4 regions of the Vibrio coralinecrosis genome follow, and region 3 is predicted to be linked to each of the others. Evidence: predicted binding sites of a transcription regulator. Region 3 holds the regulator's gene; each other region holds the start of a gene.

Region 1 (5,461 bases), on a different replicon from region 3:
GGCCCCACAATAACTCGACGTACTGTAGGTGTTGCCGTTGCGATAAAACAGGCTGGCAAAAGAAGGGTAATTAGTAATGTCCGCGTTACTGCCATTCACGATGTAAGGCGAAATTTCCATCGCCAGCAATCGGGAGCTAACCAGTATCAGGCTAAGGAACCAAATTGGCTTTTTCATCTTCCCGTCTCCCTTTCGCAACCATCAACTTTAAGTTTAGCTTACGAAAGGGCAACGGGCTGGATTCTAACTTGTTAGTTTTCTTCTAAATAGAGCTGCCCCGATAAATAAGAAAGATAGGAAGCCAAGAGAGCCACCGCCGCCGCTACCACCACTCTGTGCAGTATTATCAACGAGAGAGCGGGTGCCACTGCTGTCAGTTGAGATATAATATTTCGGTGTTTGACCACCGGATATTACGCTGTTGATCCATGAATTATAATCGTAAGTTTCTGTAAAAACAGAGGTGGCAGGCTCATTGATATCACCACAGTCAGTAGGTCCGAAACTCGTTATGCCAATTTGTACATACTTGCTGCCATCATACCAATAAACAGGACCTCCAGAATCGCCGTTACACGTCGAATTCTTGTATGAACCACTTTGTGCACCATCAAAACACAATTGCTTATCAGTAGAGTTACAAACGGACTTGTCTTCTAACTCCAAACTTGTCTCTAATAACGTACCATCAGAAGAGACATTACCTTCTATCAGACCATGACCAATTGCCTTAAATGAATCAGAGCCGTTATTTTGGGCATAAGTATTATTTTCCGTGGTATTCAATAAGTATTGATAATCTTGAGTATTAAGCGGCGACTCCAATTTAATAATGGCAATGTCGTTGGGCCACCTTTGCTCTTCAGAATCAACATAATCATCAGGGAAATAAAACTCTTTAGCTCTCGATGATTGATAACTACCATAAGGATATTGCGACTGATCAGTTAACTGTGGGACAACCCAAGTATGTAGGTTTTGACTATTATCGTTATAAATACAGTGGGCAGCCGTTAAAATATATTGCGAGTTAATGACTGTTGCGCCACAGTAATTTCCGTACTGACTGCCGTCATCGTAGTAAAGACTAGCAAAGGAAGGGTAATCACTAATGGATGCCGTTGTACCATTAACAATATATGGGTTGACGTCAAATGCGAAGCTCTTAGAAGCTAGGACAAAAGGCAAAAGTATGGATAGCTTTCTCATACAAATTTTCCATTCAATTATTATCATTAATATCAAATGACGATAATCTATCACATCCAGATGACTTCGAGCTATTTAATGACCTAAGCTACCTCTCGTTTTAGAGTATTCAGTTGATATGAGGAGTACCAATAAAAAAGAGTTCACCTAACGTGAACTCTCTGATATGACGTCATAGAATTAAATTTTTCTATCACCCACGGTAATAGCGTTGTGGAACAAATGGCATTTTTTCAATCGTCATAAGCAGTTTCTTACCACGAACATCTGCAAACAGCTCAGTGCCAATAGTTGCAAGATCTGCGCGAACGTAAGCCATTGAAACCGGCTTTCCAGCACTTGGGCCTGCTGTGCCGCTTGTCACAATACCGACTTTGTTGTCATCAGCATCAAACAGCTCCGTGCCTTCACGTACAGGCGCTTTCGTCTGGCCGACTAGGCCTACACGCTTACGTGATACGTCTTTAGTTTCAATCTGTTTAAGGATGATCTCCGCACCAGGGAAACCACCAGCGCGCTCGCCATCTATACGACGAATTTTCTGAATTCCCCAAAGAAGGCTTGCTTCTACCGGTGTCGTCGTTGTATCAAGATCGTGTCCGTATAGGCACAGACCACACTCTAGACGTAGAGAATCACGTGCACCAAGGCCAATCCATTCCACTTCTTCTTCCGCTGTTAGCTTCTGCGCAAGTTCTTCTGCATGCGTGTTCGGCACAGAGATTTCGTAACCGTCTTCACCTGTGTAGCCACTGCGGCTAACGATGCACTCAACACCTAGGATGTCTAACTTCTTCACATCCATAAATAGCATGTCAGCAACTTCGGCATTGAAACGCTTAAGCACATCGACTGCTTTAGGGCCTTGAAGAGCCAGCAAAGCGCGATCATCGATGATCTCTAGTTCTACACCTGCAGGTAAGTGAGCTTCAAGGTGATTGATGTCTTGCTCTTTACATGCTGCGTTAACCACAACAAATAGGTGGTCACCTAAGTTTGCCACCATTAGGTCATCCATGATGCCGCCTTCTTCATTAGTAAAGAAAGCATAGCGCTGGTTACCTTGTGGTAGGTCAATGATGTCAACTGGAACTAACGACTCAAGAAATGCTGCTGCACCTTCACCGTGTAAACGAAGTTGTCCCATGTGGGACACATCAAAAAGACCCGCAGCGTCGCGAGTATGTAAGTGCTCTTTCTTTACACCCAGTTTGTATTGGACTGGCATGTCGTAGCCTGCGAAAGGAACCATTTTCGCACCAGCTTCTACGTGAAGCGTATGAAGTGGTGTTTTGAGTAGATCTTGAGTCATTGTTGTCTCCATTTAATCAGGTTCGTTTTCCGTTCAAGGAAACCTTGTTTCCAATAATAAACACGAGTGGAGAATTTTTGCACCATTAACAGCAGGGGAACAGTCTAAAGTGTGATATTTAACATCACATTCACATTCAGCGCACCAAAAATAAAACGCCATTTCAGGCTATCTCTGCCTGAAATGGCGCTATTGTACTTATATAAACGACAAAGGCAATCGTTTGCTTTCACTATACGAAATTCTTTATAAATCGCATTATTTAGCAGTCACCCACAAAATATTAGCGTCTTTTTCGCTGGTCGAGATCAGCATATGCCCCATATTCGCGTCATAGTAAACACTGTCACCTTCACTCAATTCTACCGGTTCGTAAAACTCCGAATAGAACATGACTGAACCGGACAAAATCAGCAAAAACTCTTCACCGTCATGACGTACCCAATCACCGTACTCTTCAAAGTTTCGCGCATGAACTTGGCTTTTAAAAGGCATCATTTTCTTATTGGAAAGCTGAGTCGCCAAGAGCTCATGTTCGTAGGTCGGTGTTGGGTGTGGTTTCCCCTGATTATTTTTGGTGATATCCCTACGGCCTGTTGCGACTTTTTTCCTTGGTGGTTCAAAGAGTTGTGGCATATCTATCTGTAATCCAAGCGCCAATTTTTGCATCGCCTGAAACGTAGGAGAAATCTGCTCATTCTCAATCTTGCTCAAGGTAGAACGCGCCAGCCCAGTACGTTGACTTGCCTCTTCCAAAGTAATCCCCAACTTACCGCGAATATCCTTGATTCTCTCGCCCAATTTTAGGGGTTCGATATTTTGATCGGCAGCTTCTTTCGCCAATGTCAAAGATGGGTACTCATCATAGATATCTTCGGGCATGTTTCCCTCTTATTAAACGTCCACTTCCTGTTCCATTTTCATTGTGCCCGAACATCATCAGAGTGGAAAGATGAGCACAGGAAATAAACCGTGCTCTTGGTAACAATTTTAGAAACCATGTTTCCAATAGGAAATTTTTGGTTGATTGTTCCTGTAACAACCGCTATGTTACCAACTTGTTAGTTGTAGAGATGCGATTTCCGAGCTGACTGATAGATTGATTTAACAGTGAGATTCGGCTTTTCCCCGAGATTTGACACATCGCTTAGGGGTATAGAATTCACCCTGTCTTCGGTGTTTGAGGGCAGTAAACAGAAAGAGGACTAACGAGAACGATAACCCTATTAATAATCTCGTTAGCACGAATGGAAGGTCATCTACCATGAACAACACTTACCAAAATCACAGCCTAGAGAACTTTTTCTCGACTAATCTTGCTGCTACAGACGACGCGGTTTTCGCAGGAATCCAAGCGGAAAATACTCGTCAGAGTGAACAAATCGAGCTCATTGCTTCAGAAAACATTGTTTCTAAAGCAGTGATGCAAGCTCAAGGCACTTGCCTAACCAACAAATATGCAGAAGGCTACCCTGGTCGTCGTTACTACGGCGGTTGTGAACATGTTGATACCGTAGAGGCCATTGCGATTGAACGCGCTAAACAGCTGTTCAAATGCGATTTTGCTAACGTTCAGCCTCACTCAGGTGCACAGGCAAACGGCGCAGTCAAACTTGCTCTGCTTCAACCTGGCGACACTATCCTTGGCATGTCTCTGGATGCTGGCGGCCACCTAACTCACGGTGCGCGCCCTGCTCTTTCTGGTAAATGGTTCAATGCCGTTCAGTACGGTGTGGATCGTGAATCACTAGAAATCAACTACGAAGATGTTCGTGCTCTAGCCCTTGAGCACAAACCAAAAATGATCATCGCTGGTGGTAGTGCTATTCCTCGTACTATCGACTTCGCAAAATTCCGTGAAATCGCTGATGAAGTTGATGCGATTCTAATGGTTGATATGGCGCACATCGCAGGTCTGATTGCAACTGGTGCTCACCCTAGCCCACTACCACACGCACACGTTGTCACAACGACAACGCATAAAACATTGCGTGGCCCACGCGGCGGTATGATTCTGACCAACCACGAAGACATTATTAAGAAAATCAACTCGGCGGTATTCCCTGGCCTTCAAGGTGGCCCACTGATGCACGTTATCGCAGCTAAAGCCGTCGCTTTCGGTGAAGCTTTGGGCCCTGAGTTCAAGACTTATATTGATTCGGTGATCAATAACGCAAAAGTTCTCGCTGAAGTGTTGCAAACTCGCGGTTGTGACATTGTGACTGGCGGAACAGACACGCACCTAATGCTGGTGGACCTTCGCCCTAAGGGCTTGAAAGGTAACAAGGCTGAGGAAGCGTTGGAACGTGCGGGGATCACATGTAACAAAAATGGCATCCCATTCGATTCAGAGAAGCCTATGATTACATCGGGCATCCGTTTGGGGACGCCTGCGGGAACAAGCCGCGGCTTTGGCGCTGAAGAATTCAAACTCATCGGTAACTGGATTGGCGATGTACTGGACGGATTGGTGAACAACCCTGAAGGTGACGCAGAAGTAGAACAACGCGTTCGCAAAGAAGTGAAAGCGCTGTGTAATCGCTACCCACTTTACCAATAAACAATTTAATCAAAGTTATATTTTGGAGATTAAGCAATGGACAACACACTGAAGTTTGCAGATAGCCACGAGTGGGTACGTGACAACGGTGACGGCACAGTAACTATCGGTATTTCAGAGCATGCACAAGAAATGCTAGGTGACGTTGTATTCGTAGACCTACCTGAAGTTGAAGCAGAGATCGAAGCGGGTGATAGCTTCTCTTTGGTTGAATCTGTAAAAGCAGCTTCAGATATCTACGCACCAATCACTGGTGAGATTCTAGAAATCAACGAAGAGTTAGAAGATAGCCCAGAGCTAATCAACGAAGAACCTTTCGAAGGCGGTTGGATTGTTAAAGTGAAGATGTCAGACGCATCAGAGCTAGACAATCTGAAAAG
Region 2 (5,461 bases), 350 kb from region 3:
TTTTCAAATGGGGGTAACCGGCAATACTAAAACACAAGGACGCATTGAACAGCTCATCCGCGGCTTCTTCACCCTTGAGTTCATGAGAGCGCTTGTTATGCAGCATCCCCAGCTTGGTCCACTCATAAGTCCAGTTACCGCTGTGATAGCCCATGACGGTATCCAGCCACTCATCATGAGTCCTTGAATGTTTAGAAGAGGCGATTTTTGCCAGAACAGCTTCGATTTCAATAGGATCTAATCCCTGCCATACCCACTGCATACGACGCAGATTTCGGTACCACTTAAAGCCCTCTTCTTCACGCCGCTTGTCTAGTAATTCTTGGCTACTGGGCATGTATTGAGTTAATGAGGACGTTTCTCGCGCTTGCTTATGGTTGGTGAACAGTGTTTCTGACAGGTTTTTGCTCACTTCTTCAGACATAATGACGCCTAGTTTAAATAATTTCCTATATTGTATACCCGTGTCGCCTCAAAAGGCAGGCACTCATCAATGTTCAACCTATTAATTGGCAAAAAGTGACGAATAAGTCATTAAAAAACCAGCATAAGTAAACTAGGTTAAGCGGATCAATAGGCACAAACAAAAAATGACCCATAAGGGTCATTTTTAAACTCAACAAACAGAGATTACTTTTGCTTGCGGTTAATAGGTTCAATGTACTGAATAGACATATCCCATGGCTGCTCAATCCAAGTTTCCTGAGCAATGTCCACAACATAATCGTCCAATAGCGCAGCACCTGATGGCTTAGCACATACCGCAATCAGTTTTGCTTTAGGGTAAAGTTCACGAAGTTTGCGTGCAGTATCACCACTATCTACCAAATCCTCTACGATCAGGTAACCTTCACCATCACCTTCTGGCGCTTTTAGCACGCTCATATCACGCTGATGATCGTGATCGTAGCTAGAAATACAAATGGTATCAACGTAACGAATACCTAATTCACGAGCCAGAATTGCACCTGGAACAAGACCACCACGGCTCACTGCCCAGATACCTTTCCACTGCTCAGCAGGCATTTGCTGCTCAGCTAGCTCACGACAATAAGCGTGCATTTGATCCCAAGTAATAACGAATTTCTTACTCATTGTAATAAACCTAATTATAAAAAGTTGAGGGCCTGTGGAGCCAACGCTTGGTTGATCTCACAAGCCCTTATTGAAGTTTTTAAGCAACAATGTACTTGAAGATAAAGATTGCTGACATAACCCATACACTGAGCGAAACATCACGACCTTTACCACTGAATAATTTAATTGCTGCGTAAGCAATGAAGCCCAACGAGATCCCTTCTGCGATAGAGAAAGTCAGCGGCATCAGCAAACAAGTCACAACCACTGGTGCAGCTTCGGTTAAGTCTCGCCAATCGATGCTAACCAAACCAGATAACATCAGAATAGCCACATAGAATAGCGCCCCCGCAGTCGCATACGCAGGGATCATACCAGCCAATGGCGAGAAGAATAGAGCAAGTAGGAACAAAATACCAACTACAACAGCGGTTAGACCTGTGCGACCACCAGCGGCAACACCGGATACGCTCTCAATGTAAGAAGTCGTGTTTGACGTACCCAACAGAGCACCTACCGAAGTAGCAGTTGAGTCAGCAAGAAGAGCTTTATTCAAGCGAGGAATTTTACCATCTTTATCCATCAGACCAGCTTTTTGAGACACACCCACTAGCGTGCCAGCAGTATCAAATAAGTCGACGAAAAGGAAAGCAAAAACCACTGAAATCATACCGATCTCAAATACTGCAGAAAAATCCAACTGCATGAAGGTTGGTGCAATGCTTGGTGGTGTTGACATGATGCCACCCCATTGCACATCACCAAACGCCAAACCTAAGCCAGTAACCGCCAAAATAGCGATCATCACCGCGCCTTTTACGCCACGATGAACCAGTGCAATAGTCAGGAAGAAGCCAATTGAAGCTAGTACTGCAGGTAATGAAGTAATCGAGCCAAGAGAAACAAGCGTCGCCGGGTTATCAACCACAATACCTGCATTCTTTAACGCGATAAATGCCAAGAACAAGCCAATACCCGCCGAAATACCCGTGCGCAAAGAAAGGGGGATGGAGTTTATGATCCACTCTCGGATCTTAAACACACTCAATAGAATGAATAGCACACCGGATACAAATACTGCCGCTAGAGCCACTTGCCATGTATACCCCATACCTAACACAACAGCATAGGTGAAAAAGGCGTTGAGCCCCATTCCTGGTGCCTGAGCAATTGGGTAGTTCGCCACGAAGCCCATGATAAAACAGCCGATAGCCGCTGCCAGACAGGTAGCAACAAAGACAGCACCACGATCCATGCCTGCATCTGCCAAGATAGCTGGGTTTACAAAAATAATGTAAGCCATGGTCAGAAAAGTCGTGATACCTGCAATGATCTCAGTTTTTACATTCGTTCCGTGTTCACTGAGCTTGAATATTTTTTCGAACATAATCGAATTCCAAAGGAGTAATAGTAAACGGTTGCGTAATCGATTGGCGGGATTATAGAGTCTCCAAATATCAAATTCCAGATAGAATTACGGCTCTAATAAACATTTCTATCTGTAAAATTTAGCTTTAGAAGAATTAATTTTATTAACACCGGTGAAAAATACTTTAAGTTCAATAAGTAATAAGAATGAATGCCAGATATTGTAAACGGTGATTTTTCTACCATGTCGTAAAGTTACATAGAGCTAAGGCTTAAGAATTGGATGCTGAATAGGCAATTATAAGGATGAGTTTTATCCGTCGGGATAAAGTTGAGGAAATGGAAGTATTGGCCATGTGCTTTCTCACGATAAAAAAACGCCACTCAATTTGAGTGGCGGTTGAATCATCTCAGCAAATTAGGCGCTGTAATAAAATTCCAATATAGGGGTGAACAAACTTGTTCGAGAGTCACAAACTCGATTAGTAACCGAAGCTTGTTGGGTATGCAAAATTGCCAGTATAAACAGAGCTGTTTAGCCAGAATGTTGCACTTGGTAAACCTTTCATAACTATCACCTTCTAAATCAATTAAAACAGATAACAAATATTGATTTCTCGGTTCCATGGAGGCGACAAATCGGACTCATCCTTTGAGCATTTTCTCTTCACTTTCGAAGCTGGTTACTAATATACCCCAAAGAAAATTAATTACAACAATAAAAGTGATTAAAATCACATAAAATTCAAAAAATGACTTACATCAAGCCAGTTATGTAATTTAATTACACAAATATCAGCAATATCTTTAATTTTATTACGCTCAATAAGAATAGAGTCTCACAAACATAAATAACAGAATCCACGTTATGTGATGACAACGAAACATTTCGTTTCCGCTTTGACTACTACCTTGTGTCACGTAGTGCTATTCTGTGCCTCTCTACTCAATAGGCCAGATTCAGATTTTTGTGCTACTCATTTAGCAACATCACCTAATAAGATCTGGCGTTATTATCATTAAGGAGTCATCCGTGTCTGAATTCCATTCTGAAATCAGCAACTTATCACCTGCACCTTTATGGCAGTTTTTCGATAAGATCTGCTCTATCCCACACCCTTCTAAACATGAAGAAGCATTAGCTCAGTACATTGTAAATTGGGCAACGGAGCAAGGCCTCGATGTGCGTCGAGACCCAACGGGCAATGTTTTCATTAAAAAGCCAGCAACCCCTGGCATGGAAAATAAGAAAGGCGTAGTTCTTCAAGCTCATATTGATATGGTGCCGCAAAAAAATGAAGACACGGAGCATGACTTCACTAAAGATCCTATCCAACCATACATAGACGGTGAATGGGTCACAGCCAAAGGCACCACACTAGGCGCTGATAACGGTATGGGGATGGCATCATGCTTAGCGGTACTGGCCTCCACAGACATCAAACACGGCCCACTTGAAGTACTTCTGACTATTGATGAAGAAGCTGGAATGACAGGAGCCTTTGGTCTTGAAGCTGGCTGGCTTGAAGGTGAAATTCTACTCAATACCGACTCTGAGCAAGAAGGTGAAGTCTACATGGGCTGTGCGGGCGGTATTGATGGAGAAATGACGTTCGACATTAAACGTGAAGCAATCCCAGCAGGTTACGTCACTCGCCAACTGATTTTGAAAGGCCTAAAGGGTGGTCACTCTGGTTGTGATATCCATACGGGCAGAGGTAACGCAAACAAACTCGTTGCTCGCTTCCTAGCCGGTCATGCACAAGAATTGGATCTACGCCTAATTGAATTCCGTGGCGGTAGCCTGCGTAATGCAATTCCGCGTGAAGCCTTCGTGACAGTCGCTATCCCTGCCGAAAACGAAGCTAAACTGGCAGAACTGTTTAACTTCTACACAGACTTGTTGAAGCAAGAGTTAGGCAAAGTAGAAACGGACATCGTTTCATTCAATGAAGCCATTGAAACCAGCGAACAAGCGCTAGCTATTGCTGATCAGCAACGTTTTATTGCGGCACTCAATGCTTGTCCTAACGGCGTGATCCGCATGAGTGATGAGATCGAAGGAGTAGTAGAAACATCCCTGAATGTGGGTGTCGTTACCACAGAGAGCGATAAGATAAACGTTCTGTGCCTAGTTCGCTCATTGATTGACTCAGGTCGCCACCAAGTAGAAAGCACCCTAACATCGGTGGCAGAACTGGCGGGGGCGAAGATTGCTTTTTCAGGCGCCTACCCTGGTTGGAAACCGGATGCGGACTCTGAGATCATGGCTATCTTCCGTGACATGTATGAAGGCATTTACGGCCACAAGCCGAACATTATGGTTATCCATGCCGGCCTTGAATGTGGTTTGTTTAAGGAGCCGTACCCGAATATGGACATGGTGTCGTTTGGCCCAACGATCAAATTCCCACACTCGCCTGATGAGAAAGTGAAAATCGATACCGTTGCACTATTCTGGGAACAAATGGTGGCACTACTGGAAGCGATTCCAGAGAAAGCCTAACCTGCTCTTCCCATCGAAAAATACCCCAAAGCCAGCTGACATTGCTGGCTTTTTTGTTTCCTAGTTCGACAATTAATTTTTGTCGTTACGGTGAAATTTATTCGTTAGTCACCAGCGCATCTTCGCTGATACAGTCGCCGCAGTTGAAGCACCTAAGGCAATCCAGCTTGCCCTCTTCAACCTATGTAACCGATACATGCTATTGGTTATATCGCAAGATGCTCAGTTCTCAGAGCCTCTTAATTACTCTCTGAATATAAATGAAATGCCATGAACGAAAAACTGCTAGTGGGCTGGCGAGAAACCTTAAGTCTTCCTGGGTTAGGCATAGAGAAGATCAATGCCAAGATTGATACCGGTGCTCGTACTTCTTGTCTGCATACCTTTAAACTTGAAAGCTTCAATAAAGGAACAGAGTTGTGGGTAAGGTTTTGGATCCATCCACAACAGCGTAATACCACTGAAGAAGTAGTGTGCGAGGCTAAGGTCATCGACCAGCGAATTGTTCGA
Region 3 (5,461 bases):
ATAAAATTGTTAACAAATAAGAACTGTTTAGCAAAGATTAAATTTCATCAGCGATGAAAAAGCCAACCTATTCGGTTAATGCCGTTCGGATAAGCATTAACGCTTATACCTAAATGGGTATTTGGGTGGGACAAAAAGGACTGAACGTGGATACGTTCGGTCCTTCCTTTTATCCGGTAAAATGAAGTGACTTATGTTCTCCCTCATTTGCTTGAGTTTGCTCGGTAGAGTTCCGTCAGGGCTAAGCGCTAGCCAACGTAGCTGGGTATCTATCAAATTTATTGCCGCTGTAAAGCTCACTCTAGTTGGCCTTACCTCAGCGTCTTTAGCAATATGAACCATCTCTAAGCGCACCAAATTGTACGCCAGCAATATTCCCCAGAGCTCTTGTCTAACACCAGCAGCAAAACGACTTCTCAAGGTGACTTCATTTTGTAACTGAGTTTGTTTTATCTCACCGTAACCTTCTTCTATTTCCCAGCGTTGCCAATAGACAGTCAATAAGTCTTCTAATGAGTATTTCTCAGGATCAACCAGTGAAGTTATAAAGCCTTCAATTTCACCTTTTGGGTCTTTGTAGAGGATGAGGCGTGCTTGCCAATGAGTCGGCAAATTAGGGTTATTGCGCTGAGCTTGCTGTGAAACAGGCATAGAGATAAGCATGTCGTTTTCAGCAAAACGCTCCAAAACTTCATATCTTACTTTGCGTTTCACAGGGGTTAGCCAGTGGCTATTGGAGGCAGCAGCATTCCACGATATCAATAGGTCGGCAGAAAAGTAGCAACGATCAAACAATGTGAGTGAGTTTGCTGGCACGTCTCCTAATAATCGGCGTGCCAGTGTTGTCTCACCGACCTGACAAGCATCGAATGCAGCCCCTACCATAAAACGTGTCTCGGTAGCCATCAGACCGACCAAGCGCAGTTGAGGATAAGGTTTATGTTTTTGAGAAATGAATCCAAACGCTTGCGCATTGTCTTCTGAATCTTGGCAACGAAAAGTGGTACCATCCACGGCCATAATGTTTAGCCCTAGCGCCTTATCCTTTACTAGCGCGTCGCTCTCCCATGCCGCCATAGAGGTTTTAAACAAAGCAGCGAGAGGAGCTTCGTCCAAACGTCGCCTAGAGTCAGTAAGTACGCTAGGTGCAACACGAGACCAAGAATCCTGAGGCTTAGGTTGGAGAGCTAGGTCAAGAGAACTGCATACTTCTTTGATTGATTTATTCCGTTGCAATCCCATCCAAATGACGAGCCAGACGGCTTGTTGCGCTGGTAAGCGTCGCCTTCTAATGCTTGCTTTAGACGTATCAAGCAAAGCTTGTTCTATCCATTCAAGCTGAATGGCATTAACTACAGACTCATAGTTTTTACCATCCTCGATAGTCTCATGTGCCAAAAGCAGCTCTTGAGCAAACATAAAAAATCCCCACTAACTTTGTTAGTGGGGATTATCATACGATCTCAGGATCGTTCAAGTCTCTAAAACGATCGGCATTAAACCTATTCGGTTGGCTTTTAAACAATTAGCGACTTAACTATTGAGTTTATTGACTAACTCCTGACGGCGCTCAGGAGGAATGACTGACCAATGTTTGCCATTGATAGCCCCTTCTAGAGCCCAGAGCAGTTCGAGTGAAACATCCGCTGAGTGGGTTGCCTGAATAGCTTTAAACGCTTCTACAGAGCCCGCTTCCTCTAGATTTTCCACGCTCTCGATTCCTGCTTTCTTGAGCATTCGCTCGGTTGCAAGGCGGAGGTTAGGTAAGTCCTTGAGGCGATTTGGTCGAGTCTTCGCTTGCGATGTTTTTTCTTTTTTGGCAATGGCCAACGCACTTTGTGCCAACGCAAGGGCACGAGTATGGCAAGAAGCTACATCATCCGTTAAAGCAAAATATTTGGTAACGACGGGAAAGCCTCGTTTTTTATAAACGTAGGGTTCTAAGCCTTCAGATTTGAATTGATTAGCCAGCTTGTCGTCGGCGCGGATATGGAGTTTATCGTTAACTACCAATGCGAACATTGTGTCGTCTGCGAAGATTCCGAATCCACCGAACATCGAACGTGACTTTATACGACCAAGCTGATCAAAAAGTCGCATCGAGTCTTTAAGTATTGGTTTATCCATGCTGTGTTATCTCGGTGTATATTATTATACGCCACCAAATTCAGGTCCGAGAGATTAGCAAAATAATGCAGATAAAGTGTCAGTAAGGTGTCATACCGAAATAAAATTCACTCGCTAATCCCTGAGTTCTAGAAAGATTATAGAGTGTTGTTTTAAACGATACGGATCGTTTGCATCTTTGCCCATCGGCAACCCCGCTACCTTTCAGTCTCCTGAGTCAGGCCGGAAGCTTTGCGTCCCACTCTTTCGAAGTGGTTTGCCCTGTTCGTGGCATTAGTCGAACATTTTAAGGATAAATAAAATTTGAGGTAAGTATCACATCTTGATTGATCAAATGTGATCTTGGTTCAAGTAAATTGCTTTAAAATGATATGTCCGACCAATAGATTGAGCTATCAGTCGGATGACAGCTAATGCTATTTGTTTAAGTTGTATACGGTATCGCGCACAACGATCTCAGGGTGCATTTCGAATACACGCTTCTCGTGTTCTTTGTCTTTGATGCGCTCAAGTAAAATTTCAAACGCATTTTTACCAACGCGACGTTTAGGTTGGTGGACTGTGGTTAGTGGTGGTGAGAAGTACTCGGCAAGTTCAATATTGTCGTATCCAATCACAGAAATATCTTCAGGAACACGAATACCTTTTTGCTGAAGTCGACTCATTAAACCTAATGCCATGGTATCGTTGAAACAAAATACGGCAGTTGGCTTGTTGTCCATAGCGACAATTTTATCGGCAGCCAATACAGCGGTATCACACTCGAAGTTACCTTCAAGAATCCAGTTTTCGTTGACAGAGAGGTTGGCTTCATCCATCGCTCGTCGGAAACCTTGGATGCGCTCTTGGCATGCAGCTTTTTCGAAGTGACCACTGAGACAAGCGATATCTTTGTGGCCATTGTCTATCAGATATTTAGTCGCTAGGTAGCCACCTTCTTCTGAATTGTCGATGATTTTATCGGCTTGAGAGCTTTCAGGTCCCCAATCCATGACCACTTTTGGAATATCCTTATGGCGGTCTAGCATCTCACTTAATTCTTCTGTGAGGTCAGAACACATAACGAGGATGCCATCTACGCGCTTTTCCGCTAGCATACGGATATAGTCACGCTGTTTCTCGTAAATGCCACCAGTATTACACAGGATCAATGTGTAGCCCTGACGGTAACAGTAGCTTTCTACGCCGTCGATGACTTCAGAAAAGAATAGGTTGGTCGATTGGGTAACAAGCATACCGATAGTTCGAGTGCTGTTACATTTTAAGCTTCGTGCGACCGCGCTTGGTGCATAATTCAATTCGGCAACGGCTTCCATGACTTTTTCTTGTGTTGCTTCAGCAACAAAGCGCGTCTTATTGATCACGTGAGAAACTGTTGTAGTTGACACGCCAGCTAGGCGTGCCACATCTTTAATAGTGGCCATAAGGTTCTGTCCTGTCGATGACTGCCAGGAAGTATATTCAGAGTGTAGAATAATTCGGCAGAAAGTATCAGAAACACAAAAACCGCTTTATTCAGCGGTTTGTCTCTAGTTCGTTCATTTTTATCGTTTGCGGTCACGATTCTAGACCGCAAACAGAAGAAGAGCAAATAAAAAACGAAGGTGTGATAAGTTTTAAATCACAGATCAACAATAAGGTTATTCACCTTTAAGATAGGTGCAATCAAGTTCAAGAAACGCAATCAGTAATGAAGCTGTTGCCGCGTAAAACCCAAATTCATCTAAAGCTTGGCACTTTCTAGTGAATTGTGGAAGCCAACTTAAAAGATGTTTATGAATAAACTGTTCCTGTTCGATAAAAGCATCTTCCATGTGGCGTTCTTGTTCTAACTCGTTGGAGCGGATAATCAAGTTTCCTAAAAAGTCGAGCTCAATCGCGAGGTGATCCGCAGGTTCATTCAGCGCTTTATCAACTTCAATGCCGTGTTTGGCCATTAGCTGTTCCATGTCTGTTGCAGGCTGATCATTGAGAAGCCCAGATTTGCCTATGTACACGGAAGCGTAGGGTAGCGCTGAGTCTTTGTCTGACTTTAGAAACAAATCGCAGAAGTCAGCGGCCAGTTCGAGCTGGGCATCTTCGCGATCGATAAGACGATTGAGTGCATCGACTAATTTGTTTATGGCTGACTTCAGATGAGGGTTTTCTCCCAGCCCAGTCAGAAAGGAACGGATTTCTTCTGAGTGATACTGCTGGAGGTTTTCCTCTGTTAACTCCTTGGCAAACAGGCTGGATAACCACCAGTAGATTTCAGCACGTTTTTCGTTGAATGCTTTGATTTCTTGCATTGGTTAAGACTCCTGGAAATTCTATTTATCAGTTTAACGAATAAAAATGAATAGCGGTAATGGCGGTTGTTTCAGATTGAGTGCAAAAATGGAAAGTTATTAATGGCCTAAGCGAGGTTTGTTTTGAATCAATAAAACATCGCCTTTCTGGTTTGAAAGCGGTCAAAAGCTAGAAATGTGACTGATTATGAATAGAATGAATGAGAGACAATTTCAAAATGTAATTAAGTGGTGTAAATGAGCTATCACGTATTAGTTGTAGAGGATGATGCCGCCACTCGCAGTAAACTGGTTGGTTACTTTCAGAATGAAGGTTACCAAGTGAGTGAAGCGGAAAGTGGAGAGCAAATGCGCGATACACTGCAAAATCATGCGGTTGATTTGGTGATGCTTGACATTAACCTACCTGGTGAAGATGGGCTAATGCTCACTCGTGAGCTTCGCAGTCAGTCTGATATTGGTATTATCCTCGTTACAGGACGTACGGATAGCATTGATAAAATTGTTGGTCTTGAGATGGGGGCCGATGATTACGTCACTAAACCGTTTGAACTTCGAGAGCTGCTTGTTCGGGTTAAAAATCTCCTTTGGCGTATATCGGCAGTACGAAGTGCTGATGAGCTGAGTGAGCAGAAAAAAGATGATGGCAATATTGTACGTTTTGCGGAGTGGACCTTTGATGTGCAGCGTCGAGCATTGAGTAAAAATGGTGAGCCAGTGAAGCTGACTAAAGCAGAATATGAATTGCTAGTTGCTTTGTCATCATACCCAAATCAAGTCCTGAGCCGAGAACGTATCTTGAATATGATTAGCCATCGAGTTGATGCGCCGAATGATCGCACCATTGATGTTCTAATAAGACGTATGCGCGCTAAGATGGAATTTGACCCCAAGAACCCGCAGATTTTTGTCACGGTACATGGCGAAGGGTACATGTTTGCAGGTGATTGACCTAAACAGATAAGCAAAAAAATACCGAGGCATGCCTCGGTATTTTTCATTTGATTAAACGTTACTGTCGGAAGCGTGTACTGCTTTCTCTTCGT
Region 4 (5,461 bases), 1.2 Mb from region 3:
GTCGGCAAGATTTGCCTTTAGCACCCTCCGAGCGTATCGGCTTAGAAATGGTCGTACTACGAATGATGGCATTCAGACCTTCTTCTCAACCTCAAGTAAAGAATATTTCGGCCGAGGTGGGTTCTTTGCCTGCTAGTACTCCTACTGATGCACATTCACCCCATTTGTCATCGGCTAAGGCAACTGAAACGATAACGCCAGTTGATACTTATCCGCAGGGTAGGGAAGTACCAGCGCCTTCGGAAGTCATGCCAGAGCAATATCATGCAGAATCTATGGGGAATACGCCCCCTCAGTATGACACTTCTGCGCCTCCTATGCATGAAGAGCCGGTGACGCCACCGACACCACAAAATCAACCCGCGTCACCTATAAGCGGCTTGCGCCATCAGCTTCGTTCTCAGCGCAAAGGTAACCCTCAGGGAAATACGCCAAAAAAGGCTAATGCGACACCTGTAAAAAAATCTGAATCCGTTCTTGACCGTGTTGCTCAGCGACATTCAGGAACTATGCAGGTGTCGCCATTGTCAAACCCTCAATCGGTAGCGACACCTGAACGGGATAAAAACGAACCTTATCAGTGGAAGCCATCACTTCCTCAAGTAGAAAAGCAGGGCAGCGAGTTAACACCAACTCAAATAAAAAAGGCGTTAGAGCATGAAAAAACGCCTGAGATGGCGACCAAACTAGCCGAAGAAAGCCTAGCGAAGAGTGAGTGGGCAAAGCTGATTAGCCAGTTAGATACGGCTAAAATGACTGAGCAACTGGCTTTGAACTCTCATTTTGAAAAACAAGGTTCGTCTATCTCATTAACACTGCGACCTCAGCAAGCACACTTGAACACAGAGCGTGCTCAAAGTGAACTGCTCGAGGCGATAAATGGTGTGTTAGGTGAAGAGTGCCACCTGTCGGTTGAGATAGGTGACGGGGGGGAAACTCCGTTAGAGTTAAGAGAAAAGCTTTACCAAGGACGATTACAACAGGCATTTGTCAGCCTTGAAAATGACAAGCATGTCCAGTTTATCGCGCAGCGCTTTTCTGCTGAACTGGATAAAGACAGCGTGCGACCAATTTAACACTGGGGTTGAAAATCAGCATTTTCGGCCTCATTTAATAACGAAATAAGCTAACTAACCAGAGAGATAAGCATGTTTGGTAAAGGCGGTATGGGCAATCTAATGAAGCAAGCCCAGCAAATGCAAGAGCGTATGCAAAAGCTTCAAGAAGAAATTGCAAATATGGAAGTGACAGGTGAATCTGGTGCTGGTCTAGTAAAAGTGACCATTACAGGTAGCCACAGCGTTCGTCGCGTTGAAATTGACGAGAGTCTAATGGAAGACGATAAAGAAATGCTAGAAGATCTTATCGCAGCCGCTTTCAACGATGCGGCTCGTCGTGTTGAAGAAACTCAAAAAGAAAAAATGGCTGGCGTGACTGGAGGTATGCAACTACCACCAGGCATGAAAATGCCTTTCTAATCGATAGGGTTAGTTAATGCGCACCAGTCATATGCTGGAGCAATTGATGGAGGCCTTACGTTGTCTGCCTGGGGTTGGTCCCAAGTCAGCTCAACGTATGGCCTTTCATTTGTTACAGCGTGATAGAAAAGGCGGCTTACAACTGGCGGATGCATTGAGTCAAGCGATGACTGAAATCGGCCATTGCAACGAATGTCGTACGTTCACTGAAGAAGAAACGTGCCATATTTGTACTAATCCTAAACGTCAGGAGAATGGACAAATATGCGTGGTTGAAAGCCCAGCTGATATTGCCGCGGTGGAGTCAACCGGGCAGTTCTCAGGTCGCTATTTTGTCCTAATGGGGCACTTGTCGCCTCTTGATGGTATTGGCCCGAGTGATATTGGTCTTGACGTGCTTGATTATCGTCTACGTCGTGGAGATGTGTCTGAAGTGATTTTGGCAACAAACCCTACGGTCGAAGGTGAAGCAACGGCCCACTATATTGCTGAGCTGTGCAAAGAGCATCAGGTTCAGGCAAGCCGAATTGCTCATGGCGTTCCTGTGGGCGGTGAGTTAGAGCTTGTTGATGGAACGACACTGTCACACTCTTTACTTGGTCGACAAAAGCTGTAATTTATATCATTCCAATAAAAAGCCACTCATTTGAGTGGCTTACTATTATTTCTTTTTCGTATGGAACTGCTCACAAGCGAGCATTGTATTCTCAATGAGGCTTGCGACGGTCATAGGCCCAACACCACCGGGGACCGGTGTAATAAAGCTTGCGCTTTCTTTGGCATTCTCATAATCCACATCGCCAACCAACTTACCTGAGTCAAGTCGGTTGATACCAACATCGATCACAACAGCGCCTTCTTTAATCCAGTTTCCTGGGATAAAGTTAGGTTTACCGACGGCTACCACAACTACATCAGCTTGACGGACATGGCTTTCGAGATCTTTGGTGAATCTGTGGCAAGTTGTCGTCGTACAGCCGGCTAGTAGAAGCTCAAGCGTCATTGGGCGGCCAACAATGTTCGATGCCCCCACAACAACAGCATGTTTGCCGCGAAGGTTGATGTTGTAACGATCAAGGAGAGTAATGATACCTTTCGGGGTACAAGAGCGTAGTTTAGGAATACGTTGCGCTAAACGGCCAACGTTATATGGATGGAAGCCGTCAACGTCTTTTTCTGGGTGAATTCGTTCTAGTACATGAGTTGTATCAATACCTGCCGGTAATGGTAACTGCACCAGAATACCGTCAATCTCGTCATCTGCGTTTAGCTCATCTATTAGAGCAAGTAACTCTTCTTCTGTGGTGGAAGCCGATAAGTCAAAAGATTTTGAAACAAACCCCACTTCCTCACATGCACGACGTTTACTGCCCACATACACTTGTGAAGCTGGATCTTCGCCAACCAGTACTACTGCTAATCCTGGTGCTCTGAGGCCTGCATTAACACGGGCTTTAACTCGTGCAGCGACTTCCGAACGAACCGTTTGAGAAATAAGTGTTCCATCAATATTTTGAGCAGTCATGTCGTTCCTTTAAATAGAATGGCTATTTAGTTGCGCGCATTGTCGCAAATTATTTGACGAACATCTATAAGCAAACGTTTGCTTTGGACTGTTTTTAATCAAAATGAAATTCGGTGACCTTTTTTTAGTCATTCAGATCAGAATGTTAATAAAAGACCTTGTTTTAAGAACTCGAACTCGTATAATCCTTTCCCTGTAACGCGCCCTTAGCTCAGTTGGATAGAGCACGTGCCTTCTAAGCATGTGGTCACAGGTTCGAATCCTGTAGGGCGTGCCATTATTAGAAACCCTGATAGCTTAGTTGCTGTCAGGGTTTTGTCGTTTTAGACATTAAATGTGGTTACGCGAGCAAAGCTGTGAAAATGGCTTGAATTCAATCTGTACATAAGCTGAGCTTTTCGGTAGCATTGCGCCCCTTCTATGTAGTTGTATCTAATTGATAAGGCTTGAACACGGTATTTACGTTCAGACATCATGCGCAGTATTCACACCAAAATTAAACCCGAGTTTGAACCTCTCTTGTCTGAGCTAGCATTGCATGCGTTGCTTCACTTACGTAGCAACCACTCAGCCAAAGTACTGACACACAAGTCGAGATCCGATATTAACGACATTCTTTCTGCTTGGCTGAATAAAGCAGCGAACAGTAAGAAATATAAGCCTTTCAAGAAAAAAATACGTTCTCTAGTTACCCACGCTCGTTCTCAGCGGCTAGATATGGAAATGATGCTGGGTAATTTGCTTTCTCCCTTAAACGGGGACGAATTACCTCATTTAGACAGTTTCCTCTTGTTAATAAACACAATAGAGAAAGAACTCAATACGACAGTGTTGGTTTCAAGCCCAGAAGAGGTTGATCTCTCGTTTAACCCAAAAGGTTGCTTATTGTGTGTATTATCACAAGACCTTAACGCTCACTTTGATAACCGTAATCGTCTATCTGCGGATATCTCAATGCTTTTTAGAGGCTCACGTGGTGAGAAGCACTCTGTGCTGCGTATTATCTATACATCCGCTATTTTTGAGCACCGTATAGAATATGAAGACGAAGACTTTTTGCGTATTCGCCTAAGCCTTAAGTAGCCTTCTAACAGCCTAAGATTAGACAGATATGGCTTCGCTGATTTTGTCTGTGTTTCCCTCTACTTCTTCCAGGGTGTAAAATATAAATTACAGCTTTTGATAAATGAAAAGTTGTGTAATACCTCTCAAGTTCTATTGGCTGTCATAAAAATTTAATCTTCCTGTGTATTGAGGATTTTGTTCAAATTCATCATATTGTAATTAAGATGTAACAAATACTACGAGGAGAATATATGCAGCATCAAGAAATGATCCAACCTTCTAACTTCGGTGTTATCAGCCGTACCTGTCTTTTTTCACTTGTTGGTATTGTTGGTGTATTTGCACTTATCTAACAAGTCACGTAGAAAGCTAAGCCTTAATAAGTATGTGTTTGCTTACTTCAAAACCATTTGTTAAGGCGGCTTCTATTCTATTTTCTTCTCTTTGATATTGCTTCGGTCACAATATTTTCAGTGGTACTTCTTTGATTGTATCGCACACTTATCGCGAACTAAGACCACTTTGCTCTTCTGATGAAATGGCTGACGAACACCTACGAACTTATTTTTATATTTGTTAATAGGTTGTGATCTGAATCTGTTCTGTGATCAAATAATCTAAAATTTTCCATCTGCTTCCAAGCCTATTCCTCTCTAAACTAGGGCCAGACATCGTAAGTGATAACTGAAGTGAATGAACGCAAAGATACTTGTTGTAGATGATGATCTAGAAATTCGGGAGCTGTTGGGGGAATACCTAACCAAAGCGGGTTATCAGGTCAACGCCGTGGCGGATGGCGATGAATTAAAGGCGCACCTCGATCAAGAAGGCTATCCAGATATGGTGCTTCTTGACGTGATGCTACCGGGTGACGATGGCTTTACCTTGTGCCAATACATTCGTCGCGACTCTAATGTACCTATTATTATGCTGACCGCAGTGTCGGACGAAACTGATCAGATCATTGGTCTGGAAATTGGTGCCGATGACTACATTGCCAAGCCATTTAACCCACGTCAGCTTATCGCTCGAATCAAAGCAGTCTTGCGACGGGTTCAAGTCAATGAAGATAAAAGTTCAGACGCTCTACCGAAACAGATTACGTTTGGTGACTGGCAACTTGATACCTTAGCGCACAAAATTACCCATAGTGATACCCAAGAAGAACACGATCTGTCGGGCAGTGATTTCGCACTCTTAATGCTGTTTCTCTCGCGCCCGAACGAAGTTTTAGATCGTGACACGATTTCTTTTGCGACCAGAGGTCGAGAGGCACTTCCTTTTGAGCGAGGTATTGACGTCCAACTGAGTCGCTTACGTCATCGCTTGGGCGACAGCGGTAAATACCCGCAATATATTAAAACTATGCGTGGAAATGGCTACATCCTCGCTG

Evidence for each region. Region 3 encodes PurR, which represses purine synthesis genes. Its sites were predicted from a motif close to TNANGNAAACGTTTNCNTNA; they were not measured.
Region 1: glyA (serine hydroxymethyltransferase) is a predicted target of PurR. The motif match lies at 3,728-3,747, and genes of this name have one in related genera.
Region 2: CTT30_RS11930 (NCS2 family permease) is a predicted target of PurR. The motif match lies at 2,484-2,503, and genes of this name have one in related genera.
Region 4: folD (bifunctional methylenetetrahydrofolate dehydrogenase/methenyltetrahydrofolate cyclohydrolase FolD) is a predicted target of PurR. The motif match lies at 3,070-3,089, and genes of this name have one in related genera.

What each region holds. Positions count from the first base shown of each region.
Region 1 covers NZ_CP024628.1:1,200,408-1,205,868, forward strand. Annotated here, with positions in the region: gene CTT30_RS20925 (S1 family peptidase) at 1-177, opposite strand, end outside; gene CTT30_RS20930 (S1 family peptidase) at 244-1,209, opposite strand; gene gcvT (glycine cleavage system aminomethyltransferase GcvT) at 1,403-2,521, opposite strand; gene CTT30_RS20940 (helix-turn-helix domain-containing protein) at 2,780-3,403, opposite strand; gene glyA (serine hydroxymethyltransferase) at 3,786-5,081, shown strand; gene gcvH (glycine cleavage system protein GcvH) at 5,118-5,461, shown strand, end outside.
Region 2 covers NZ_CP024627.1:2,520,149-2,525,609, forward strand. Annotated here, with positions in the region: gene frsA (esterase FrsA) at 1-424, opposite strand, end outside; gene gpt (xanthine phosphoribosyltransferase) at 631-1,095, opposite strand; gene CTT30_RS11930 (NCS2 family permease) at 1,175-2,464, opposite strand; gene vcdP (small protein VcdP) at 2,928-3,014, opposite strand; gene CTT30_RS11935 (aminoacyl-histidine dipeptidase) at 3,479-4,951, shown strand; gene CTT30_RS11940 (ATP-dependent zinc protease family protein) at 5,222-5,461, shown strand, end outside.
Region 3 covers NZ_CP024627.1:2,167,910-2,173,370, reverse strand. Annotated here, with positions in the region: gene CTT30_RS10105 (IS4 family transposase) at 97-1,419, opposite strand; gene CTT30_RS10100 (TfoX/Sxy family DNA transformation protein) at 1,534-2,127, opposite strand; cyclic di-GMP riboswitch class I at 2,312-2,398, opposite strand; gene purR (HTH-type transcriptional repressor PurR) at 2,544-3,551, opposite strand; gene torD (molecular chaperone TorD) at 3,768-4,415, opposite strand; gene torR (two-component system response regulator TorR) at 4,653-5,366, shown strand; gene elyC (envelope biogenesis factor ElyC) at 5,421-5,461, opposite strand, start outside.
Region 4 covers NZ_CP024627.1:942,323-947,783, forward strand. Annotated here, with positions in the region: gene dnaX (DNA polymerase III subunit gamma/tau) at 1-1,076, shown strand, start outside; gene CTT30_RS04290 (YbaB/EbfC family nucleoid-associated protein) at 1,149-1,478, shown strand; gene recR (recombination mediator RecR) at 1,495-2,094, shown strand; gene folD (bifunctional methylenetetrahydrofolate dehydrogenase/methenyltetrahydrofolate cyclohydrolase FolD) at 2,140-3,003, opposite strand; tRNA gene CTT30_RS04305 (tRNA-Arg) at 3,204-3,280, shown strand; gene CTT30_RS04310 (DUF2913 family protein) at 3,478-4,086, shown strand; gene CTT30_RS04315 (response regulator) at 4,762-5,461, shown strand, end outside.